Regions from separate parts of the Lactiplantibacillus plantarum genome, predicted to be linked through region 4. Evidence: predicted binding sites of a transcription regulator. Region 4 holds the regulator's gene; each other region holds the start of a gene.
The links. The regulator Rex, encoded in region 4, represses fermentation and respiration genes when NADH is low (regulators of the CRP and FNR family bind a similar motif). The targets are predictions, from matches to a motif close to TTGTGAANTANTTCACAA.

Region 1: a site for Rex is predicted at 2,706-2,723, ahead of E5260_RS11540 (FAD-binding protein). Genes of this name have one in related genera too.
Region 2: a site for Rex is predicted at 1,519-1,536, ahead of pplA (extracellular electron transfer flavoprotein PplA). Genes of this name have one in related genera too.
Region 3: a site for Rex is predicted at 3,758-3,775, ahead of E5260_RS10885 (class II fumarate hydratase). Genes of this name have one in related genera too.

Annotation. Positions count from the first base shown of each region.
Region 1 is NZ_CP039121.1:2,433,187-2,439,003, forward strand. Features, by position in the region: gene E5260_RS11535 (MarR family winged helix-turn-helix transcriptional regulator) at 40-513, shown strand; gene E5260_RS11540 (FAD-binding protein) at 789-2,678, opposite strand; gene E5260_RS11545 (LysR family transcriptional regulator) at 2,865-3,791, shown strand; gene E5260_RS11550 (helix-turn-helix domain-containing protein) at 3,862-4,413, opposite strand; gene E5260_RS11555 (helix-turn-helix domain-containing protein) at 4,513-5,265, opposite strand; gene E5260_RS11560 (kinase) at 5,333-5,817, opposite strand, start outside.
Region 2 is NZ_CP039121.1:2,343,899-2,349,715, reverse strand. Features, by position in the region: gene E5260_RS11075 (NAD(P)/FAD-dependent oxidoreductase) at 1-1,275, opposite strand, end outside; gene pplA (extracellular electron transfer flavoprotein PplA) at 1,558-2,484, shown strand; gene E5260_RS11065 (FAD:protein FMN transferase) at 2,824-3,936, shown strand; gene E5260_RS11060 (energy-coupling factor ABC transporter ATP-binding protein) at 4,022-4,864, shown strand; gene E5260_RS11055 (energy-coupling factor ABC transporter ATP-binding protein) at 4,840-5,727, shown strand; gene E5260_RS11050 (energy-coupling factor transporter transmembrane component T family protein) at 5,717-5,817, shown strand, end outside.
Region 3 is NZ_CP039121.1:2,305,966-2,311,782, reverse strand. Features, by position in the region: gene E5260_RS10900 (hypothetical protein) at 342-881, opposite strand; gene E5260_RS10895 (flagellar biosynthetic protein FlhB) at 1,143-1,379, shown strand; partial or broken gene ltrA (group II intron reverse transcriptase/maturase) at 1,958-3,344, shown strand; gene E5260_RS10885 (class II fumarate hydratase) at 3,819-5,201, shown strand; gene E5260_RS10880 (flavocytochrome c) at 5,374-5,817, shown strand, end outside.
Region 4 is NZ_CP039121.1:2,656,035-2,661,851, forward strand. Features, by position in the region: gene groL (chaperonin GroEL) at 1-642, opposite strand, end outside; gene groES (co-chaperone GroES) at 698-982, opposite strand; gene E5260_RS12510 (CPBP family intramembrane glutamic endopeptidase) at 1,175-1,819, shown strand; gene E5260_RS12515 (redox-sensing transcriptional repressor Rex) at 1,984-2,661, opposite strand; gene E5260_RS12520 (ABC-F family ATP-binding cassette domain-containing protein) at 2,830-4,812, shown strand; gene tsaD (tRNA (adenosine(37)-N6)-threonylcarbamoyltransferase complex transferase subunit TsaD) at 5,699-5,817, opposite strand, start outside.

The sequences.
Region 1 (5,817 bases), 220 kb from region 4:
AGTCGCCATGACGCACAACTATCTAAGGGGGATCAATCGATGTCAATATCCACGGAACAGACAATTCTAACGCAGCTCAAAACGATTCGAACCAAGCGTGCTTCCACTACTGGTGAACAGAAATGGTTACAGCAGCATATCACCGAAGCCAATCTACGCCGCCTGTTGCCGGATATTTCCATCGTTGGCCTACATTTATTATCTGAACTAGAGGCCGGTCCACAAACGGGCATCGACTTAGCCACTAACCTCGGCGTCACTCGAGGTGGTGTGACCCGGGCAGCCAAACGACTCGTAACGCAGGGCTTAATTGGCTCATTCCAGCAACCCGATGATCACAAAAAGATCTTCTACCGCTTAACGCCGAGTGGTCGTAAGCTGGCCCGCTATCATGATAAGATGCATGCAACCCGCAATCATCAAGCAATCACGCTCCTTCATGAACACTACTCACCAGCAGAACTTGCGGTGATTCAACGCTTCTTGGCTGATTTGACGGATTATGAAGCTTAATAAAACCAAAAACACCGCTACGACTAATGCGTTCGTTAGTCACAGCGGTGTTTTTGAATTTCTAATGATTAGTGATTTTGTAATCGATACTTGCGAATTGCTATAATCAATGACAACGTGTTGAGTACCAATGATAAACTGCTGAGGAGTAAACTCGTTTTTGTAATACGCATGAGCGGCCTCCATTGATTGAATTTGTTAATTCTAGTTTACCGGTATTACGCACTAAAAGATACTAAAAGCACTAGGTGATTCGTGGATTGTGCGATCAGTGGTTAATCATTTGACACGGTCTGTTTGGCCTGGGATAGCGCGTCCTTGACTGCGGCCTTGATGGCACGGCTCGATACAGAAGCGCCGGAAACTGCATCCACATCATAAGTGTTAGCAGCCACCATTTTTGCCGGCAATTCGGCAACTGCCTGACCACCAACTTCACCAGTCTCATGTTGTTCAACTACTTCAACATGAGTTAATTGTTGGTCAACATACGTGATACGAACCACAACTTGCCCACCAATGCCATCATCTGAGCGCCCTAAGTATTGGTGTTCACCAACTGTGATGTCCGGTGATGCTTCAGCTAGCAAATCATTGGCACCAGTCTGATGCACCGAAGCACTAGTATTCGCATCCGGCTTAGCCACTGCTTTTTCATCGACTAATTGTATCGTTTCTTCCTTAGGTTTAGCTGCATTTTCACCAGCGATTTTTCCAAAAATCAGGCATTCAGCTAAATTACCGCCACCTTGATACTGATTTGCACAAATACCGCCCAACTCACCTGCACCATACAAGTGCGGAATAGGTTGCTGATTTGCATCTAAAATCTCTGCCCGGTCATTACGACGTGGCCCCCCTTGGGTATTAAGTACGTTGTTTGTTAACTTAAGCGCATAATATGGCCCACCATCAAATGCCCGCATCGTATCAACCTGCCGATTAAACGCGTAGTCAGTACCAGACTCAACAAAATAATTGAAATCATGAACGGTCTTGGTAAGTACCGTACCATCAACTTCCATAACTCGTGCTAAGTCGTTTAGAGTAGTGGCCTTCACAACTAAATCGGTGAGATTATTAATCGGCGTATATTGACTTGCTAACATCTGTTGATACTGAGTTTCATCAAAAACCAAGTATGGATGGACATTTGTCCGCGGTACTCGCCACATTCCATGATCATAAATGTGACCGTGCCGGTTGGCTTCACTCTCATCAAAATACCGACTACCGTCATCAGCCACCGTAATAACGCTACCATGGTTCACTTCCGGCCAGCCTAAAATCAAGCGACCACGTTCACCTTGTGGTACGGCAATCGAAAGACCATGTAAAAATCCGAGTGATTCATAATTTTGCATGTGCCAAAAGTCCGCGCCAACTTCTTGGGCCATCTTAATACCAGCACCCTTATTAAACAGCGTGCCTAATGGTGCCAAGTGCTCAGCACCAAGGTAGTCCTGGATGGCTTGTTGATTATTTTCAAAACCACCACATGCTAGGACTACACCATTGGTAGCTCGAACATTAACTAAACGATGCTGACGTTCGATTTGGACACCGATAATTGTATTCGTAGTGGGATCTTGAATCAGATGTTGTGCCGGAGCACTAAGCCAGACATCAATCTGTTGCTGCCGATCTAACACTTTTTGTCGAAGAATTTTCCACAAAGCTGCATCAAAAATGCCATGATGGACAGTTGTAAAGTCATAGGATTGGACTCCATCAAATTCAGGAAACTCATGAACTGCACTGTCTAATGAAATTGGAGAATCAGCAGCTGTAAAATCATTTTTGACACTCACCGGGTCAACATTGAGATACTTTTGAACATAGTCGCGCATATTCGCCATGCCCGCTACGAAAGTATCAACCATACTATCGTCTAATTGCATGGGTGCCGTTAAGTTTTGATAATATTTTTTACCCTCATCGAAACTATCTACCGTTCCTAAGAGTTGGGCAGAATAACGGGTATTGCCTCCTTCATGACCATTCGGCGCTGCATCCGTGAGCAATACCTTCGCATGTGCATCCGCCGCAAACCGCGCTGCTGTCGCCCCGGCACCACCAAAGCCAATAACTACCGTATCATATTGATAATCCCATTTAACCTGATTCATTTTTTGGAGCATGCTGACCACCCTTTCAAAATCCATTTAACGTATTCTAAAGCACAATTGAAATTGATATTTAAATCACAAACAGAATCATTTTTTAACTACATCTGTATTATATAACCGCTTTCATTTTTATAGAAATAACAATCTGATTATCTGTTATTACAAATGAGTAATGGGTTATACTTGATTTTAATAAGATTAAGCATTAAAGGTGGCGATTTCATGGAAAATAAATTGTTAGTATTTTTAGAAGCTATTCAACAGCACAATAGTATGACGAAAGCTGCACAAAGTTTATTCATCAGTCAGCCGTACATTAGCCGCACAATTAAAAGTGCGGAAACTCATTTTGGGACCCCCTTAATCGACCGCGGCCATCATCCACTTGAATTAACTTATGCTGGAGAAAGATTACTGACTTATTTGCAAAGTGACGCCCGTCTCCATCAGCGAATGAACACTGAACTTAAAGAAATCAGTCAAAATAAGTATCAAAGTATGACGATTGGGATTACACCACCAATGGCTAATGCTTGGTTTAGTCAAACACTACCTGCTTTTTATCAACGTTTTCCGAACATTCGCACTAAAATACTAGAAATCACAACATCAAAAGCAGAAACGTTGCTAGCTAGTCATCAGCTAGACTTTTTTATTGGCAAAACAATTCATCAAACTAACGTCAAAACCATCCCTTTGCAGACAATTTCTTTGTCTTTAGTCATTCCAAAAACAGCCGGAATATATCAGTCCAATCAATTTTGGCGACCGTTCACCCCCACCATTCTTACAGGAATGACTGGTGAGCCTGTCATCCGTGCAGTCGGTGAAGCTCGCTTTCAAGAACTGGTTGACCATTACTTTGCCGATAAAGGCATTCAAACGATTCCACTCATTGAAGTCGATAACTCTCGCTTTGCACTAAGCTTGACACTTCAAGGACTTGGTAGCATTGTTCTAGCCACTGCAATGTTGGCAAGACTAGCCACTGAACCAGCCAAGTACCCTATCAATGCGTTCAAATTACCAACAAGCGAGCTCAGCCTTGATTTTAGTATTGCCTACTTACCAAGTCACGTGCTAGCTAAACCGATTGCTTATCTAGTCGAACAAGCTTGTCAAACCTTTAATCCTGCGATTGATTTTTAACATAAAACGCAAACTGTCAGCATCTATTAAGCTAGATGATTGACAGTTTGCGTTTTACTTTCAAAATAAATCACCGGTAGTAAATCATGTTCAACCCCACCAGCTGTTGCATTAGTTGCTCATTTTCTGGTGATAGTTTGATTTGTTGCTGCCGCAGACATTTGGAGATGTCTAAGTTCATTCTGTCGAATACTCCCAGTACTGAACCAGTTCGTTGTTCCAATAGTTCCTGATAATAAGTTGCCAGCAGCTGTCGTAACGGTTGCTCATTCGTGGTATTTAGATTAGCAACTAAATCACTAATTATGCCCACAGCAACACGTGCCCGATCCTGCCCCCCGCTGTACCATTTCACCGTCATATCTGTTCGACTCCTTTTACGCAATAACAACTGCCACCATGGTCGCTGAACAGGTCTTCTGCTCAAACCTAATAACTCATCCGTCGAGACAGCAAATAGTTTGCTCAGTGCTACCAACAACTCTAAATCTGGATAACTTTTCCCTAACTCCCACTTGGAAATAGTTTGCCGTGAGACGTGTAACCGCTCCGCCACCGTCTGCTGGGACCATTCATGCTGTTGTCGTTGCTCTTTTATTTTAGTACCAATCACAATTTTCATCCTACCCGCTCCTCTATTAAAATACTAGACTATTGGGTGCACCAATTCATTGCAACACACTTAAGCGCTACCGCAACGGTTGGTTGCAACCACTCAAGATCAAGTCTCGGTATGAAAATGTTGATACAACGACTTTCCTGAAACTAACAATTCCACAACTTGTTGAGGATCATCAACCGTCACACCTTGTCGTTGCAAATAACTGACAAATTGCGGTAAATAGTCGCTGGCCTTCAACGCACATTCCAGCTGATAAGTTTGGGCATTAGTCTTTAAAATCAATTGAAAATAATCCGGATTGAAATCAAATGGTGAAAGTCGTTTGCGACACCGATAACTGATGGTAACTCGCTGCAGATCTGTATAGTGGATTAGTTGGCACCGTGGACAATTGAACACAATTTGGCGAAACTTCGTCAATGTCGATGCAGCATACGTATGCAACTCAATGGTAGCAGGCTGAATCACCCAGTAACTATTGATTCCCACTGGAACGACCACAATCAATCCAACAATATAAAGTGATAAAAAGAGCCACCACGGCTGATAACCAAAACCAGTAAATAATAGACAAACAAATAGCCAAAATAATCCGAGACCCAGAAGTCGCCCAAAGCTTAGTCGCCGACCAACAACATATGGCTTTGGAAAGAAAGCACTACCACGAACTAATTCATCCAAGGATAGATTATACAGATCCGACAGTGCCAGTAAATTATCGATTGACGGAATCGCCTTTCCGCGTTCCCACTTAGACACCGCCTGAGTCGTAACAAATAACTTGGACGCTAATTGCGCCTGTGTCAATCCATACTGACAACGACGCGTTTTCAATAATGCTGCGAGTAACATTGGCTCGCCCCCTTTATGATTTCAGCTTAATCCTCAACCACGATCAAACCAATCAACTCATGGTTGTTTAGTCACAATCATACATGGCAGTCATAATTTGTTGAACTTCCGTTGTTAAATCTTGTTGCTCGCCAATTAAGACTTCGTTAGCAACGCCCAACGTATCATGTGGAAACCACCACCGACGCATGTCTTCCACACCAAAATCACGATGACGATTTTGATGGCGCGCCAAGGTCGTGGCAAAGCTCACTTCAAAATAATAAGTAAGGACGCGTGGAAACGATTGACTAAGCCGCGCCAACATTTTTCCATACCGATCACGTGCTAAGATGCCTTCCACAATGACTACAGGCACACGTCCCAGCCCATAGCACGCAATTTGTTCAATCAGACCAATTGAAATATTTCCCGGGTAATCATGACTCATCAGCATGTCGCGACGAACGACATCTTGGGACACTAGCAACGTATGATGGCCCACGCGTCGTTGCAACGCCTGCGCTAGCGTCGTCTTGCCACTCCCAGAATTCCCCCGAATAATCACCAAAG
Region 2 (5,817 bases), 310 kb from region 4:
AGCCCGTGAGACCCAACCGCGGAAGACGTTACGGTTATTACGAGTCCGGAAGAATTCGTGCATGAAGTACTGGAATAGGTAGTAACCTGAGAAAATCTGAACGTAGTACATCCAGTTGATGGCGTGTTTTAAAAGCACGGCAATAAAACCAGAGACGTTCCACTTCTCTAAAACTTGTGCAACGGCATATTTGGAACCAATTGAGTCGACGGATGCTTGATAAGCGCCCTTAAATGGCTTGATCGTAACGTCAGTCTGGTCAACGTTCTTAATAATACCTTCGACGGCCTTAGCTGCGGTTTCTTCAGCCCCTTGAACGATTTGTGGGACTGGCCGTGGTTGGTCAGGTTCTTGGTAGCTGGTTGAATCACCGGCTAAGAAGATATTGTTACAATCCTTAGCTTGCATGAATTCATTGGCCATCAAGCGACCACCGCGGGGGTTAGTTTCAATGCCGAACTTTTTAACGATACTATTAGCACGAACACCGGCTGTCCAGATTAACGTGTAGGTTGGAATTGGATCCTTGCCTTTTAAGTTAACATGGTCTTCACAGACTTCGGTAATCATGGAGTTCGTCATGATTTTGACACCATGTTTTTCCATGTACTTAGCGGCCTTACCGGCTTGCGTCCGGTTGAGCATGTTAATAATAGTCGGCGCTGCTTCGACCAATTGGAGCGTGATTTCACTTGGATCGAGCTTGTTGTCTCGAGCCAAAACATCACGATATTCGATTAATTCACCAATCAGTTCAGAACCAGTAAAACCAGAACCACAGACTGTAAAGGTCAACATGGCTTTGCGCTTAGCAGGGTCGAGCTCCGCCGCCCCCCGCCGAATAATTGCAGATAAGTGAGCACGCAATGCCATCGCTTGTTCGAAGGACCACAATTCGAAGCCGTGTTCCTTAACACCGGGAGTCCCAAAGTCATTGGATTCCCCACCCAAACTAATTAAAAGTTGATCATATTGATAACTTCCGTGTTCGGTAGTAACTGTTTGTGCCTTTTTGTCGATGCCCGTCACGGTATCGGTCACGAGACGAACGTTTTTTCGCCGTGCGAACAACCGTTGCAAATCATATTGGATATGCTCAGGTTCCACCCGTTCGGTAGCAACTTCATGTAATTCAGTCATATACGTGAAGTATGAATGCCGGTCAATCAACGTAATCTCGACGTCTGCATTTTTTTTGAAATGCTTAGACAGTTTCTTGGTTGCGTAAACACCAGCAAACCCCGCACCGACAACGACAATATTTTTCTTTGCCATTGCGTAACAACTCCCTTGAATAATAGTGTAAAAAGATAATTCCACTAATAATTATAACGATAATGTAAGCGGTTGTCTATGGATTATGGGAAAGAATGCATAAACTATCACATTATCTAAGCCGCGAAAATAGTGGCATCGAGGTTTGAACGGAAAACGTTGTCAATACCGCTATTATTAGGCTAAAATATCATTTTTTTAATGGAATGGGATTGACTATTACCAGTTTAAACGTTAAGATTAATGTGAATTTTCATACAAAAAGGTTAGGAGTGGGATATCATGAAATTCAAATCAGTTATTACGGGTGCTTCAGTTGTTGCAATTTCAGCTTTAGCTTTAGCAGGTTGTGGCAGCAGTTCTTCAAGTTCTAGCTCGAGTTCATCCAAGAAGAGTTCATCTTCAAGCTCATCAGCTAAGACAACTAAGGTTGCTAAATTAACCGCTGGCAGCAAAATGAAAGCGGGTACTTATAACCTTGAAGAAGAAAATTATTCACATGGTTATCGGACCAAGATGAGTATCACAGTTAATAACAACGGTAAAATCACTAAGTCCAGTTATGACCAAGTGAACAAGAACGGCAAGTCCAAAGTTGATGATACTTCATATAACAAACAAATGAAGAAGATCGCTGGGACTAACCCCAAGACTTACATGCCTAAGTTAAACAAGACGCTGACGGGCTCTGCCGCTACTGGTAACGTGGGCTCCATTGATGTTGTGACTGGTGCGACTGAATCATCAAAGACCTTCCAAAACTACACACAACAATTAGTTCAAGCTGCCCAAGCGGGTAACAAGTCGACCATTAAGATTGACAATGGTGCCAAGATGAAAGATGGTACCTACAAGTTGAACGAAAAGAACTACTCACACGGTTACAAAGTTACTTTCGCAATCACGGTCAAGGATAATAAGATTACGAAGTCTGAATATAACCAAGTGAACAAGAATGGCAAGTCCAAAGTTGACGATGCAGCTTACAACAAGCAAATGAAGAAGGTTGCTAAGACTAACCCTAAGACTTATCAACCAGCTTTGAACAAGTCATTAGTTAAGAGTAGTGATCCAACTAAGGTTGACGTTGTCACGGGTGCCACTGAATCTTCTAACACCTTTATTATGTACGCGGAACAATTACAAAACGCGGCACAAAAGGGTGACACCAACACGATTACTGTTGACAACATGATTTTCTCTGAATAAGCAATTTAATTATTAGATTCTTTTGAGGCCTGAGGCGCATGCTGAGGGCCTTTTGTTTTTAATTGAACAACCACAAAAGTTTGTCACTCAGTTGGGCACGACTTTGAGCAAGCTAAATCCATACATGGATATTGGTTTAAAAAATAATAGTGGCGGTGAATGTTAAGTGCAAAATGGCTGTGGTAGTACAAACCCGACCGTCGAGTTGTACCGTTTGCTGTAGGTGCGCTGATGTCAGACTAGCGTAGAAAAGCTTGGATGACGCGCAAACAGTCTCACCGGATGAATCAAGACTTTGGTATAATGACAATTGAAATTAAAAATAGGGGAAGTATTGGAATGAAGCTAAAAAAATGGGTTCGAATTGGATTAATTGTTGCAATGATCGTGCCATTGACGGCGTGTGGGACGAGTACGAGTCGCAAAAATGCTGCTAGTAGCCGACCCAAACCAACTAAGGTCGTCAAGACGCCGATCGAGGATACCCAGTTCATGATGGGCACAGTTGTCACGTTGCGGATTTATAATAAGGGTAAGGATAACGTGTTAGCTGGGGCGTTTAAGCTGTTGAAAACGGAAGCTAAGGAAATTACGGTCAATCAAAAAGGATCTGAAATTGATAAGATCAACGCCGCTGCCGGTAAAAAGCCAGTGGCTGTCAGCAAGGATATCTACCCAATGATCAAAGCAGCTTACTATTATAGTAAGAATTCAGACGAATCCTTTGATTTAGCCATTGGCCCGATCACATCACTCTGGCATATTGGATTTTCTGATGCCAAGGTGCCCACTCAACAAGAAATTGACAAGAACGTTAAGCTGGTAGACTACAAAAAAGTTAAATTAAATGACAAGAAACGGACCGTTTATCTAGAAGAAAAGGGAATGCAACTAGACCTTGGTGGGATTGCCAAGGGTTACATGACCGATCAAGTGAAGACGTACTTATTAAATCATGGGGTTTCAACGGCCATTATTGACCTCGGTGGTAATATTTATGTTCTGGGTGACAGCCCTAAAGGAACGAAGTCAGGTAACTGGACAGTCGGTATCCAAGATCCAAAAGCGTCACGGGGTACGGCCATTGGCTCACTACCTGCTAAGAATAAGTCAATCGTTACTTCTGGGATCTATGAACGCTATTTGAAGAAGAATGGTAAAGTTTACAGTCATTTGATGGACCCACAAACAGGGGCCCCTTATCAAAACAATTTGATGGGCGTTTCCATCATCTCGAAGAAGTCGGTGGATGGCGATGCACTATCGACGGCCACCTTTGACAAAGGCCTCAAAGGCGGGATGAAGTACATTAATGGTAAAGCGGATCAAGGTATTGGGGCCATTTTTATTACCAAGGATAAAAAAGTATACGTCTCCAATAACTTGAAGAAGCAGTTCACGCTGTTTGGCGATGCTGGTTACAAATACGGGCCAGCCACTGATTTAAAGTAAGATTGGACGTGAAGTTCAGTTACTACAAGTTCCGTCAGATATGTTATGATAATAACCATGAATTTTAAGGAAATGAGGGACAATGGTGAGTCCGATTATTGACGTTAAACATTTAGATTATCGTTACCCGCAACAAGCTACGGATCAGTTAACGTTACACGATATTTCATTTACGGTCATGCCGGGTGAATGGGTCGCCATTGTCGGCCATAACGGTTCTGGTAAGTCGACCTTGGCCAAGAATTTAAACGGACTGTTAGCACCAGCGGCTGGAACGATTACGGTTGATGGTCAAGTATTATCTGAAGAAACCGTTTGGGACATTCGGCGCAAAATTGGGATGGTTTTCCAAAACCCAGATAATCAATTCGTTGGGGCAACCGTTGCTGATGATGTTGCGTTTAGCCTTGAAAACCAGGGCGTGCCGCGTTCTGAGATGCTAACGCGGGTACAGGCGGCTCTAGAACAAGTCAACATGCAGGATTTTGCGACACGTGAACCGGCACGTTTGTCAGGTGGTCAAAAACAACGGGTGGCGCTGGCTGGTATGATAGCGGCGCGGCCTCAGATTTTGATTCTGGACGAAGCGACGTCAATGTTGGATCCCCGTGGTCGTCAGGAAGTATTGACGACGATTCGCGATATGAAGGCTAATTCAGCGTTAACGGTCTTGTCAATTACGCATGATATTGACGAAGCGGCCAGCGCTAATCGGGTCTTAGTGATCAATGACGGTGAGGTTAAGGAAGAGGGGACTCCAGCGGAAATTTTTCAGCATGGAGAAGCCTTAATTAAGATGGGATTGGACATGCCATATGCTGAGCGCTTAAAAGCAGCGCTAAAGCGGCAGGGTGTTCAAGTGCCCGCACAGTATTTAACAGAGAAAGGAATGGCGGACTGGTTATGGCAATTACGTTCAAACAAGTAGATTTTACTTACCAACCGGGTACGCCGTTCGAAACTAAGGCGTTAACTGATATTAACGTCACCATTCCCACCGGCTCTTATACGGCTTTGATTGGTCATACGGGGAGTGGTAAGTCTACACTTTTACAGCATTTGAACGCCTTACTCAAACCGACTAGTGGAACGGTCACGATTGGTGAACGGGTCATTACGCCAACGACGAGTAATAAGGATTTGAAACGATTGCGGCAACACGTGGGCATCGTCTTTCAGTTTCCAGAAAGTCAGTTGTTTGAAGAAACGGTGGCCAAAGACATTGCATTCGGGCCCCAGAATTTTGGGGCCAGCGAAGCGGATGCTTTGAAAACTGCGGCTGAAATGTTGGCTTTAGTTGGGTTAGACGAGTCGTTACTGACGCGGTCACCGTTTGACCTCTCTGGTGGACAGATGCGGCGAGTGGCCATTGCGGGGGTCCTTGCGATGCAGCCGCAAGTCCTAGTCTTGGATGAACCGACTGCCGGATTGGACCCTCAGGGCCGTTTAGATATGATGGAGATGTTTGCCCGTTTGCGCCATGAACGTGATTTGACCGTGGTACTAGTGACCCATCAGATGGATGATGTTGCCAATTACGCGGATAATGTAATCGTGATGGATCGTGGACAAATCGTCAAAACGGGGACGCCTCGTGAGATCTTCAAAGATCCTGCGTGGCTGACTGCCCATCAACTGGGCTTACCGAAAACAACGGCCTTTGCACATACACTCCAAAAGCAAGGCTGGCAATTTAATGAGTGGCCGTTGACCGAGGACGAATTAGCAGCAGCCATCGTCCAACAGTTGCCACCGAACGCAATGGGGGAGGTGGCCGCTCATGATGAATAAATTGATCTTTGGTCGCTACATTCCGGGAGACTCCGTGGTTCACCATATGGACCCCCGGGCGAAACTGTTACTGAGTTTTTATTTTATTGG
Region 3 (5,817 bases), 350 kb from region 4:
GGTTAATCCCAAGTTTTAACTTAAATTCAGTTGTACTACGCTAAATTTATTTTTGTGAATAAATCGGGGGAAGTTATAAGTGATAGTATTAGTGAATTTAGGTTACAAGAATAGGAAAATCTTGGTAGACCAGATTGACAATGTTATTAGCCCCCATGCGCGTAAGTATTGAGCACATTTTTTTGCTTTTTCGTATTGTTGCAATACCATTGCTAAACGGATCTTACTCAATAATAGTAAATCATACCGGTGAGCGTGTTTGGTTAACTCGATACTTTTTTGTAAATAGTTAATTGTTATGCTTTTACCGAATGCATTGGAGTTGGTCATGTTAATGAATGCTAAATTAGAATAAATAGCATTTTGTAGTAAAACATTATTATCTCCATACTGGTTAAGTTTAGTAATAATTTTTTCCCAATTCTTAGTGCAGTTTGGAAGTCAAAAATATATAGTAAATTATTAATAATAAAAAGGTCTGTATGATTCCAGATACTTACCGTAGACAATTCGTTCCAGACAGGTTTGACAAGGTTAGTAAGTTGATCGCAATTGTACGTATCAACGTGTATAAGAGCATCTAAAACACAAATTATATAATGGATATAGCGTAACGTCGATTTTTCTTCCAGCTGTCGAGCCTTTTTCAAAATAGATTTCATTTTTTTAACTTCAGAAGTATCTGAGATACTTTCAAACTCATTTAGTGTATTTTCAAGTTTTGATGGTTTTTCAGAAAGTATAGGTGAAATACATGCACAGGCAGCCAAGTATAAGAGAGTTGCACCTAAGCCTAAGGGAAAATGGAAACTTAGGAAAAAATTCAAAAAAACTGTTAAAATAACAAAAAAGTTAAAGAAGTCTGGGTCTGCAGCAATCATGACTTACGTAGTACAGGCGCTTGCGTCCAAATATGGCGGACAAGCAATTTGGATGTTCGGGGGTACATTTTTTGGGAGCTATTTTCCTGCAGGAAATACTTATTTAACTGCGTGGGCGTATAAGCGCGCTAACAAGTATGTAGTACAATATAAAACAGTTATTCATATTTATACGAATAAATCTAGGAAACACATTCGTAAAAAGGCTTCACGTATTCAGTCGTTTGTAAAGAAATATAAGGTGGTTAGGGTGGATTAATTATGGATCAATACCCAAATTTTAAGCTATTTATTGATAAATATTTACCATGGCTAGCCGTTATTGGCTTTGTTGTGACAGTTAGTGTTAATGGCAATGTTTGGTTGTATTTTATGTCGGTGCTGATTGTATTTGTTGTGATTGCAATTATTGACTTGCTGTTTAAGTATTGGAACCACGCCAAAATTTTAGGTATCATGATTGTTCTTTTAGTACTTGGACTATGGTTGAATCGCTAAGAAAATACCAGGATTAGTGTCTGACGCGGCATTTTCAATGGATTTATAAAGAGGCATTGTGCTTTTCTGAAATGCCATGGCTAGCATCAATAAGGGGCTTCTGTCAACCAGTGTCGATGAAGTTATATCTAGAATCCAATTCATTTATGAATTGGATTCTTTTTTGAAGTGCGCCCGGCATGGGTGATAACTAGGCGGTGTAAGTCCGCTGTGGGCCGTAGTAGTCGGAACCACGAGTTGAGGGCAAGGGCGTTCGCCGTGAGACGGAGTCTGAAGGAAGCCTAAGACAAAATACCGAACCGATGTACAAGAAGTGGCTACAAGGCTGATTAGACTGGATGAAGTTGCTTCACAAACTGAAGTCCTACACTACTTGAAGTCGAAGTTAGTAAAGCCAACGGTTGCATGGTATGAAAGCTATCATTCTTACCCGGGGAGGCCTGTCGGATAAGCTCCCAACAAGGACGCCGATATGGGTTTACAGGAGTAAACTAGTCAGCCGAGGTCATAGTAATCTGCCGTATGGCAGATGAAGGACTGAACAATAATAATTCTCACCGATACTGGAGGTGTTGGTAGTGCGAAGATTGCAGAAAACAGAACAAGCTGACCGCCAAGGGATGAATAGTCTGGAAGACAAAGAGTATCTTGGGGCGCATAGTACTACTAACGGTGAAAGTACGGCGCAGGATGGCATTCAATTTGTAGACCGGGTCCTTCCTTGCAAGTAGTAATCTGAACCTAGCGTTTAAGCGTGTTCGGAGGAATAAGGGCGTAGCTGGAATTGACGGCATGACCGTTGACCAACTGGCCGAATATATTTACAAGAACCGGGAAGAACTCCTAGAGAGTTTACGTAATGGAATATATCGGCCGCAACCAGTCAGACGGGTAGAGATACCAAAACTCGATGGCTCAACCAGAAAACTGGGAGTACCTACAGTTGTTGATCGTATGATCCAATAAGCTGTGGTACAGGTGCTTTCGCCGATATACGAACAAGTATTTTCCGACAATAGCTATGGATTCCGACCAGGTCGGAGTGCGCATGACGCGATTCAAAGTGTCACCGAACTCTACAATCAAGGCTACCACTATGTGGTAGACCTCGATTTAAAGGCATACTTTGATACGGTTAACCACGACTTACTAATGAACTTCATCAAACAACGAGTAACTGATCCATGGCTACTCCACCTAATTCGGCGCTTCCTAACAAGCTGGGTCATGAATGGCGAGCTGTTTCGAAAGACGACGAAGGGAACACCACAAGGTGGGAACCTGTCGCCGCTACTGGCCAATATTTATCTCAACGAGTTGGACAAGCTATTGACCCAGCGGGGCCACCGATTTGTGCGCTATGCCGATGACTGTAATATTTATGCCAGAAGTAAGCGAGCGGGAGAACGAGTCTTACGCAATGTCACAATCTTTCTTGAAATTAAGTTGAAACTAACAATTAACTGTCATAAAACGACGGTTGGCTCACCACTCCGACTAAAGTTTCTAGGATTTACGCTCGGTGTAGACCGTAATGGGGCATATGCACGACCGCACAAGGTCGTGAAACAGCGAATCAAACAAGCCCTTAAGATAATGACTGGGCGAAGTCGTGGAATTAGTTGGTTAATGTTGATGAAGAAAATTAAACAGAAAATGCGAGGATGGCTACAGTACTATGGGATTGGCAAGATGAAGACGTTTATTCAACAACTGGACCAATGGTTGCGAAGTAGGATTAGACAGTTGATATGGAAACGGTGGAAGAAAATCAAAACCCGATATCGTGAGCTAATTAAGCTAGGAATGACACCGGAACAGGCCAAGACTAATGCCAATACCCGCAAGGGATATTGGCGAATTGCCCATAATAAAACACTAACCTATACGTATACAAATCAAAAGCTGGAGCGTCTTGGACTAATAAACCTGTCCAAGACACTCCAGCAAATACAGAGTGCTTAAATTATTGAACCGCCGTATACGGAACCGTACGTACGGTGGTGTGAGAGGTCGGTAATTGAAATAATCAATTACCTCCTACTCGATTGCAACCGAATTTGATAAAAAAGTTTTACTAGTTAACCATACGTCGTTCTTTTGATTTGCCTGATTTCATCTCTTTTCAACTATGACTCGATATTTTGTGGTTTGGTATATTTAGGTCTACAAATAAGAAAAAGTGACAATTATGAGTAAAATTAAGCAAGAGGAATAAATAAGAACATGTGAAAAAATAAACATTTTTATCTAGAACTCATTCTAAGCAATCTTTGTATGCTAATATACTGATACATAAACCTCATAACTAATACTTATAGCTAAAACTGAGTTTGACTATAGCTATATGGGGGCGCTAAACTAGGATTATAAACTAAATGTTATTTTTTTCACACACTTAGTAAGCGCTTACCAACACATTAATTGGAGGTTATCAACATGACAGAATATCGAGTTGAATCAGATACTTTAGGCGAAGTTAAAATTCCTGCGAACGCCTTATGGGGTGCTCAGACAGAACGGAGTCGCCATAACTTTCCGACTGGTACGAAGATGCCGTTGGAAATGATTCGGGCATTACTTCAAATTAAGCGGGCCGCAGCGATTGCGAATAAAGAAGTTGAAGCAATGACTGCTGAAAAAGCTGATTTAATCGTGGCTGCCATTGATAAGTTATTAGCGCTCGACGATGAAGATTTGCGTAAGGACTTTCCGCTGGTTGTTTACCAAACTGGTTCGGGGACGCAAACGAATATGAACGTTAATGAAGTGGTCGCACACATGGCTGGTAAGATCAATCCTGATATTGAAATCTTGCCGAACGACGATGTTAACCATGGTCAAAGCTCTAACGATATCTTCCCAACGGCGATGAACATTACGGCCGCAGTTGCCGTGGATAAGCTGATTGCCGCAGCGGAACACTTATTAGCGGAATTGAAGATCAAACAAAAGAAGTACTGGCGGGTAGTAAAGATCGGCCGGACCCATCTTCAAGATGCAACGCCATTAACTTTTGGCCAAGAAGTGAGTGGTTGGGCCAGTGCGATTGAACATGATATTGCCTACTTAAAACAGTTGAATCCAACGTTAGGCGAGCTTGCAATGGGTGGGACCGCCGTTGGGACTGGTCTAAATGCTGCCCCTCATTTTGCTGAAAATATTGCTGCGGCGATGAGCAAATTGTATGGGATTGAATTTACGGCTGATTCCAATAAGTTCTATGGTTTGGCCCATCATTCTGGCTTAAACGTGGTTCACGGGGCCATCAAGACCCTAGCAGCCGATTTGATGAAGATTGCCAATGATGTGCGGTTCTTGGCAAGCGGTCCACGGGCCGGTTATGACGAATTAAACATTCCGGCTAACGAACCCGGCTCATCAATCATGCCTGGGAAAGTTAACCCAACCCAAGCTGAAGCCATCACTATGGCAGCGGTACGAGTTATGGGGAATGACGTGGTCGTCGATTTAGCTTCTAGCCAAGGTAATTTTGAAATGAACGTTTACAAGACCGTTTTGATTGATGCCTTCCTTGAATCTGCTGAATTGTTAGCTGGAACGATTACCGGCTTCACTGACCGAATGATTGCTGGTTTGACGGTCAACCAAGACCGGATGGCAGAGTTAGTCGACAGTTCCTTGATGACGGTTACGGCATTGTCACCACATATTGGCTATCATGATAGTGCGATGATTGCTCAAGCAGCTGAAAAAGCGGGGACGACATTGCGTGAAGCAGCCATCAAGTCTGGCAAAGTAACCGCGGAACAATTCGATGAATGGATGGTTCCACTGGATATGACGAATATTGATGATTAAGCTAAAATAAGTATTGATCGGCGTTGAACCGTTAACGTGGATCAAGGTGGCACGGGTCATTGTTCCTAGACTTGGAATGGTGGCCCGTGTCCAGTTAACGACAATAATAAATGAGATTTTGGTTCCATCCTGGGGAATACCCCGGACGAATTGAGAGGAGAAGTGGCAATCAATGGCTGAAAAGTTTACATTTACACCAACCGCCTTAGCGGATCTAAAACCGAACTATGACGTAGTGATTATTGGATCGGGGGGCGCGGGTTTGACTGCGGCAATCCAGGCACATGAATTGGGCCTGAACCCGGTTATTTTAGAAAAAATGTCGAAAATCGGTGGTAACACCACCCGGGCTTCATCCGGTATGAATGCGGCGGAGACGAACGTCCAATTGCATCACCATATTGTTGATAGTTTTGGCGATTTCTACGGCGAAACCCTTAAAGGTGGTGGCGGTATGAATAACCAAGCACTGTTGAAATTCTTCACGGAACACAGTGCGCTCGCAATTGACTGGTTAGCAGACCACGGCATTAAGTTGGATGATTTGACGATTACTGGTGGGATGAGTGTGATGCGGACCCATCGGCCAAGTTCCATGGCTCCCATTGGTGGTTTC
Region 4 (5,817 bases):
GTCAAGATCCGCTTCCATCTTATCATTATCAGTAACCATGTATTGTGATAAGTAGCCGCGGTCGAATTGCATCCCTTCAACAACGTCTAAACTAGTATCAACACCACGTGATTCTTCAATCGTGATAACACCGTCATGACCAACTTTTTCCATGGCTTCGGCAATCAATTTACCAGTTTCTTCACTTGCTGAAGATACAGAAGCGATTTGCGCAATATCTTCTTGCGTCTTAACTTCGTGTGCCATAGCGTGTAATGAGTCAACCGCCGTCTTAGTAGCTTCTTCAATCCCACGACGAATGCCAACAGGGTTAGCACCGGCCGTAACGTTCTTCATACCTTCATTAACGATTGATTGTGTTAAGACCGTTGCAGTAGTCGTCCCATCACCAGCGATGTCATTAGTCTTTGAAGCAACTTCAGAAACTAACTTAGCACCCATGTTTTCGAAATGATCGTCTAATTCGATCGCCTTAGCAATCGTTACACCATCATTAGTAATTGTTGGTGAACCATATGATTGTTCCAAAACAACGTTGCGACCCTTAGGACCTAACGTTGACTTAACTGTGTCAGCTAATTGATCGACACCTTTTAGCATCGCTGAACGTGCATCTTCAGAGAACTTTAATTCTTTAGCCATTATCTCTATTCACCTCATGAATTTAATTTATTTTAAGTTGCGCAATTTAAATGGATTAGTCTTCGATTGCAACGATATCTTTTTCGTGCAATACCAAATACTTAGCACCTTGATACTTGACTTCGGTACCGGCATACTTATCGAATAATACTTGATCGCCGACCTTCACGCTGGGGTCAACTTTTGTCCCGTTATCTAAAACACGACCGTCATTGACGGCAACAACCTTACCGCTTTGGGGCTTTTCCTTAGCGTTATTGGCAATGACAATACCGCCAATTGTTTGTTCTTCTTCTTCTTGTTGTTGCAAGATAACGCGATCTCCTAATGGTTTTAACACGTGAATCCCTCCATTTATTCTTTTTTAGCACTCCTCAACCTCAAGTGCTAATTACATTGTCAACTATATCATTTTAATTCAAGATTGCAAGTGATTTGTCAATTATTAGTCAAAGAATGTCAAATCGACTATAATGAATACTATTGAAGTATCAATAAATCTTAAATCAAACTTTTAAAAGGACGTGACTTGATGGTTAATCGCCGCCAATCAATCTTTATTCTTATCATCTACTTTATTATTTACGCACTACCGAGCGTCCTTGTGACTGCTTTCCATCAGCTAGGGGCCCAAGTATTCGTGATTCAAACGGTCGACTACTTAGTCGGTGCAATCCTACTCATCTGGTTGGCGAGTCGCATGCGGACAAAAAACGTTGTTGAAAAACAACCAAGTAACTGGTTCATGACGTTCATCTGGGGATTGATCGGTCTTGTCCTAGTCATCGTTGGTCAAGTCATCATTTTAAAAATGACGGCTTTACTGGGACAGTCAACAGCGTCAACCAACACGACCACCCTCTTAACTGTTGGGCAACAATATCCCGCTTTCTTCTTAGCCATCATTGTCGGTGCCCCGATTATGGAAGAAATCGTCTTCCGCAAAGTTATCTTTGGCAATCTAAGTGCGGTTACTGGTCAGATTGGGGCGGCCTTGATTTCTAGTGTGCTATTTAGCTTTGCACATGCGGATGGTCACTTTATCCTCTATGCCTTTATCGGGTTATTATTCTGCTGGTTATACCAGCACACCGGTCGGATTCAAACATCGATGACGGCTCACATCCTAATGAACGCATCGGTTGTGTTACCCACATTATTAGGCTTACTGCACTAGTATCATTACTAGGTAGCGCTAACCTAGCGTTTCAACGTTAATTTTCACCGAATATTTATACGTTACAATCAATGATTCGTGATCTAAGTATGTTAAAAAGGCTTTCCTGAATAATTCAGAGAAGCCTTTTTATAGCCATTTAATTTCAAAGATAAAGCGAGTTATTAATCTTCAGTCTCATTTTCATCGTCATTACCATTGTCACCTAATTGCTGACCGTAATGTTCAATGAAGTAGATCAATGTTTGTAATTCGTTGGTCAAATCAACGTTCTGAACCCGTACTGTCTCAGGAACGGAGATTCGTAACGGCGTAAAGTTCATGATTCCTTTGACGTTTGCATCAACCAAGTCATCGGTAATTTTCTGAACAACCGTGGTTGGCACCGTTAAGATAGCAATCTCAATCTGTTGTTCGATCAATTGCTTTTTGAGCTCCGTCATTGGGTACACTGGAACCCCACTTTGGACTGTATTGGCAATCGCCTCGTTGACATCAAATGCTGCTGAAATGCGGACATTACTGTTTTTGTGAAAATTAAAGTTCAGTAGGGCGTGGCCCAAATTACCGACCCCAATTAAAGCAACATTCGTTAAGGTGTCTTGATTTAAAATCTTTTTGAAAAATGCAAGTAACGTTTCAACATCGTATCCATACCCTCGTTTGCCGAGCGCCCCAAAATACGAGAAATCTCGCCGAATCGTTGCTGAATCTACTTTAACCGCCTCGGACAACTCGGTCGATGAGACCCGCTTCTTATCTGCATCTAGCAAGATATTTAAATAGCGGTAATAAATCGGTAACCGTTTTGCCGTTGCCCGTGGAATTTTTGTTTCTGCCATTCGGACGTGTCCTCCTAATTAAAAGTTTGTGAATTTGCTGACACTATTCTAGCATAACGCGTGACTTTGTGAAATAATAATTACTTATTATTCCGAATAATTGGGTCAGGCCGTTACAATATGCTACAATTATGTCACGAATTAAATGTGAAAGGAGCTTAATAAAGCGTGATTTTACTACAAGTACAGCAAGTTATGCGGCGTTTTGGCGCCGATGTCTTGTTCGATAACGTACAAATGGATATTCAAGAACACGCTCGGGTGGCCCTCGTCGGTCGAAACGGGGCCGGAAAATCAACCTTACTTAAAATGATTGCCGGCGAAACGGTACCGGACGAAGGCCAGATTTCAATGCGCAAGGGCTTAACAATCGGTTACTTGGCGCAAGACCAAGGACTGGATAGTAACAATACGATTTGGGAAGAAATGAGTAGTGTCTTTGCTGAGTTACATGCCATCGAAAAACGGATGCACCAGCTCGAAAATCAATTGAGCGACCCCGCAATCATGAATGATGAGCAGGCTTATCAACAGACCCTGAAAACCTATGATCAGATTCAAACTGAATTTCAACAAAAAAACGGGTACGGCTACCAAGCTGAGATTCGGGGCGTGTTGCACGGCTTCCAATTCGACGCCGAGGTGTACGATAAGTCGGTGACGGCACTATCCGGTGGACAAAAGACCCAGTTGGCCTTGGCCAAGTTGTTACTTGAAAAACGGGACTTGCTTATCCTTGACGAACCGACGAACCACTTGGACGTCGAAACCCTTACTTGGTTGGAAAGCTATCTCCAGTCTTACTCTGGTGCGCTGCTAATCGTTAGCCATGACCGCTATTTCTTAGACCGGGTCGTTAACGAAGTCTATGACTTATCACACCATGAAATGGTGCACTACACTGGCAACTACGACCAGTTTGTGCAAGAAAAAGCGGCTCGAATCCAAGCACAATGGAAACATTATGAAAAGCAACAAGCGGAGATCAGCAAGCTTGAAGACTTTGTTAATCGTAACATCGTGCGTGCTTCTACGACAAAACGGGCCCAGGCTCGGCGTAAGCAGTTAGCAAAGATGGACCGCCTTGACCGCCCTGATAGTGACGAGAAGACTGCCCACTTTGGCTTTCATGCGGCTAAACAAAGCGGCAACATTGTGTTGACCGTCAAAGATGCAGCCGTGGGCTATGATGGTCAGATTCTTTCGGAACCCGACAACTTGAATATTAAGAAACATGAAGCTATTGCCATTGTTGGACCGAACGGTATTGGAAAATCGACTTTCCTAAAGAGTATTTTGGGACAGATTCCATTCATTAAAGGCCAGGCCGTTTTTGGCACCAACGTCGTTACGGGCTACTACGATCAAGAGCAACGTAATTTAAACGACAAAAAAACCGTCCTCGGTGAACTTTGGGATGAACATCCCACCACTCCTGAAAAAGACATTCGTACCATTTTGGGCAGTTTTCTCTTCACTGGTGAAGATGTTGATAAACCCGTTCATGCCCTATCTGGTGGAGAACGAGCCCGGTTACTGTTGACCAAACTTGCCATGCAAAATGACAACTTCTTAATCTTAGATGAACCAACTAACCACTTGGATATCGATAGCCGTGAAGTTTTGGAAGTCGCCCTCAACGACTTTGACGGCACCCTTTTGTTCGTGTCACATGACCGCTACTTCATTAACCAAGTCGCCACGAGTGTCGTAGAGGTTTCTCCGGAAGGCACGGAACTCTTCTTAGGTGATTACGACTACTACATCGACAAGAAACAAGAGCAAGCTGAAATCGCGGCTGCGGCTGCTAGCCAAGCGGCCGAAAAAGCTGCTGAAGCCGGTGCAGCGGATTCAACCAGTGCCACAACTGCTGCTCCCCGCTCCAAAGGCCAGCAAAATTACCAAGCCAGCAAGCAGCAACAACGTGAAAAGCGCAAGCTCGAGCGCTCAGTTGCCGCCCTGGAAGAACAGATGACTGCCTTAGATGAACAAGCCACACAGATTCAAACTGAAATGGCGCAACCTGAAGTATCGGCCGATGTTGGTAAACTACAAGACCTACAAAAAGAACTTGAAGCCATCAATACTCAACAAGAACAAGTTGAAACCGAATGGACCGAACAAGCTGAAGCTTTAGAAGAATTGAGCTAATTTTCCAATGACTCATCAGATAAAAATAATAGTCGCCTCAAGAATTAATATAATTCTTGAGGCGACTATTATTTTGCCCCTATCCGCGGCATAAATCATGATTGAAAGGTGCCGGTTAGGTGGGTTCCTGTTCGTCAGCAATGCGCGTCCGATTCCGACCTCCGGGGCTGGGTGACAATTGCTGGAACGTAAGCCGACGTCGATTTGAGTCTTATTCTAAGCCGGAAGGAACCCACTTCCAGCTAAGAATAATTTGGCTACTGAGCATTGTCACCCAGCCCCTCCAGTCGGGATGCCGCTCGAATGGCTGATGAACGGCCACTGAACTCGGTACAATTTGTCGTTGGCTATTTTGATACTGAACCCTTTAAGTCAAATATCAGAGTGCCTTCTCCACTTTTTCGAAATATTCAATTATTACTACGGTAATTCAGAAATAGTGAGTTATCACAAGACCTTTTCAATCTGACAGTTGATTGATAAAATTAACGTTTATGAAAAACAACGACAAATCCAGCAAAAGTTGAGTACGCCCCTATCAGCCATTCGAACGCTATCCCGACTGGAAGGCGTTTCTGACAATGCCCAGTGGTGAAATTTCACTTAGCAAGCGTCCTGTGCTTGGTTAGTGAAAGGCCAGTATTTGAGACGTGGTTTTTCGGCTCAAATCTGTGCCCACCACGTTCCGGCAATTGGCAGAAATGCCTGGAGGTCGGTGTAGGACGAACTAACTAAGCAAGTTTACACTAACTTGAACTATTTCCAGCGGGCTTAAGATGGTCATTTTTGATTCTAGGAATCATCCTCTTTTAATCATAATTAATGAAAAGATACTAAAACGGGTGTGAAAAGGACTGACTTTTCACACCCGTTTATAACTACTTCATTACTTCAACATACCTGGCATCCAATCAAATTCTAAGCTTGGATCGGCATTCAGCGCCGCGTCGCCGAATTGGTGATGCTGATATTGAACATAGCCCGCAGCACCAATCATGGCACCAT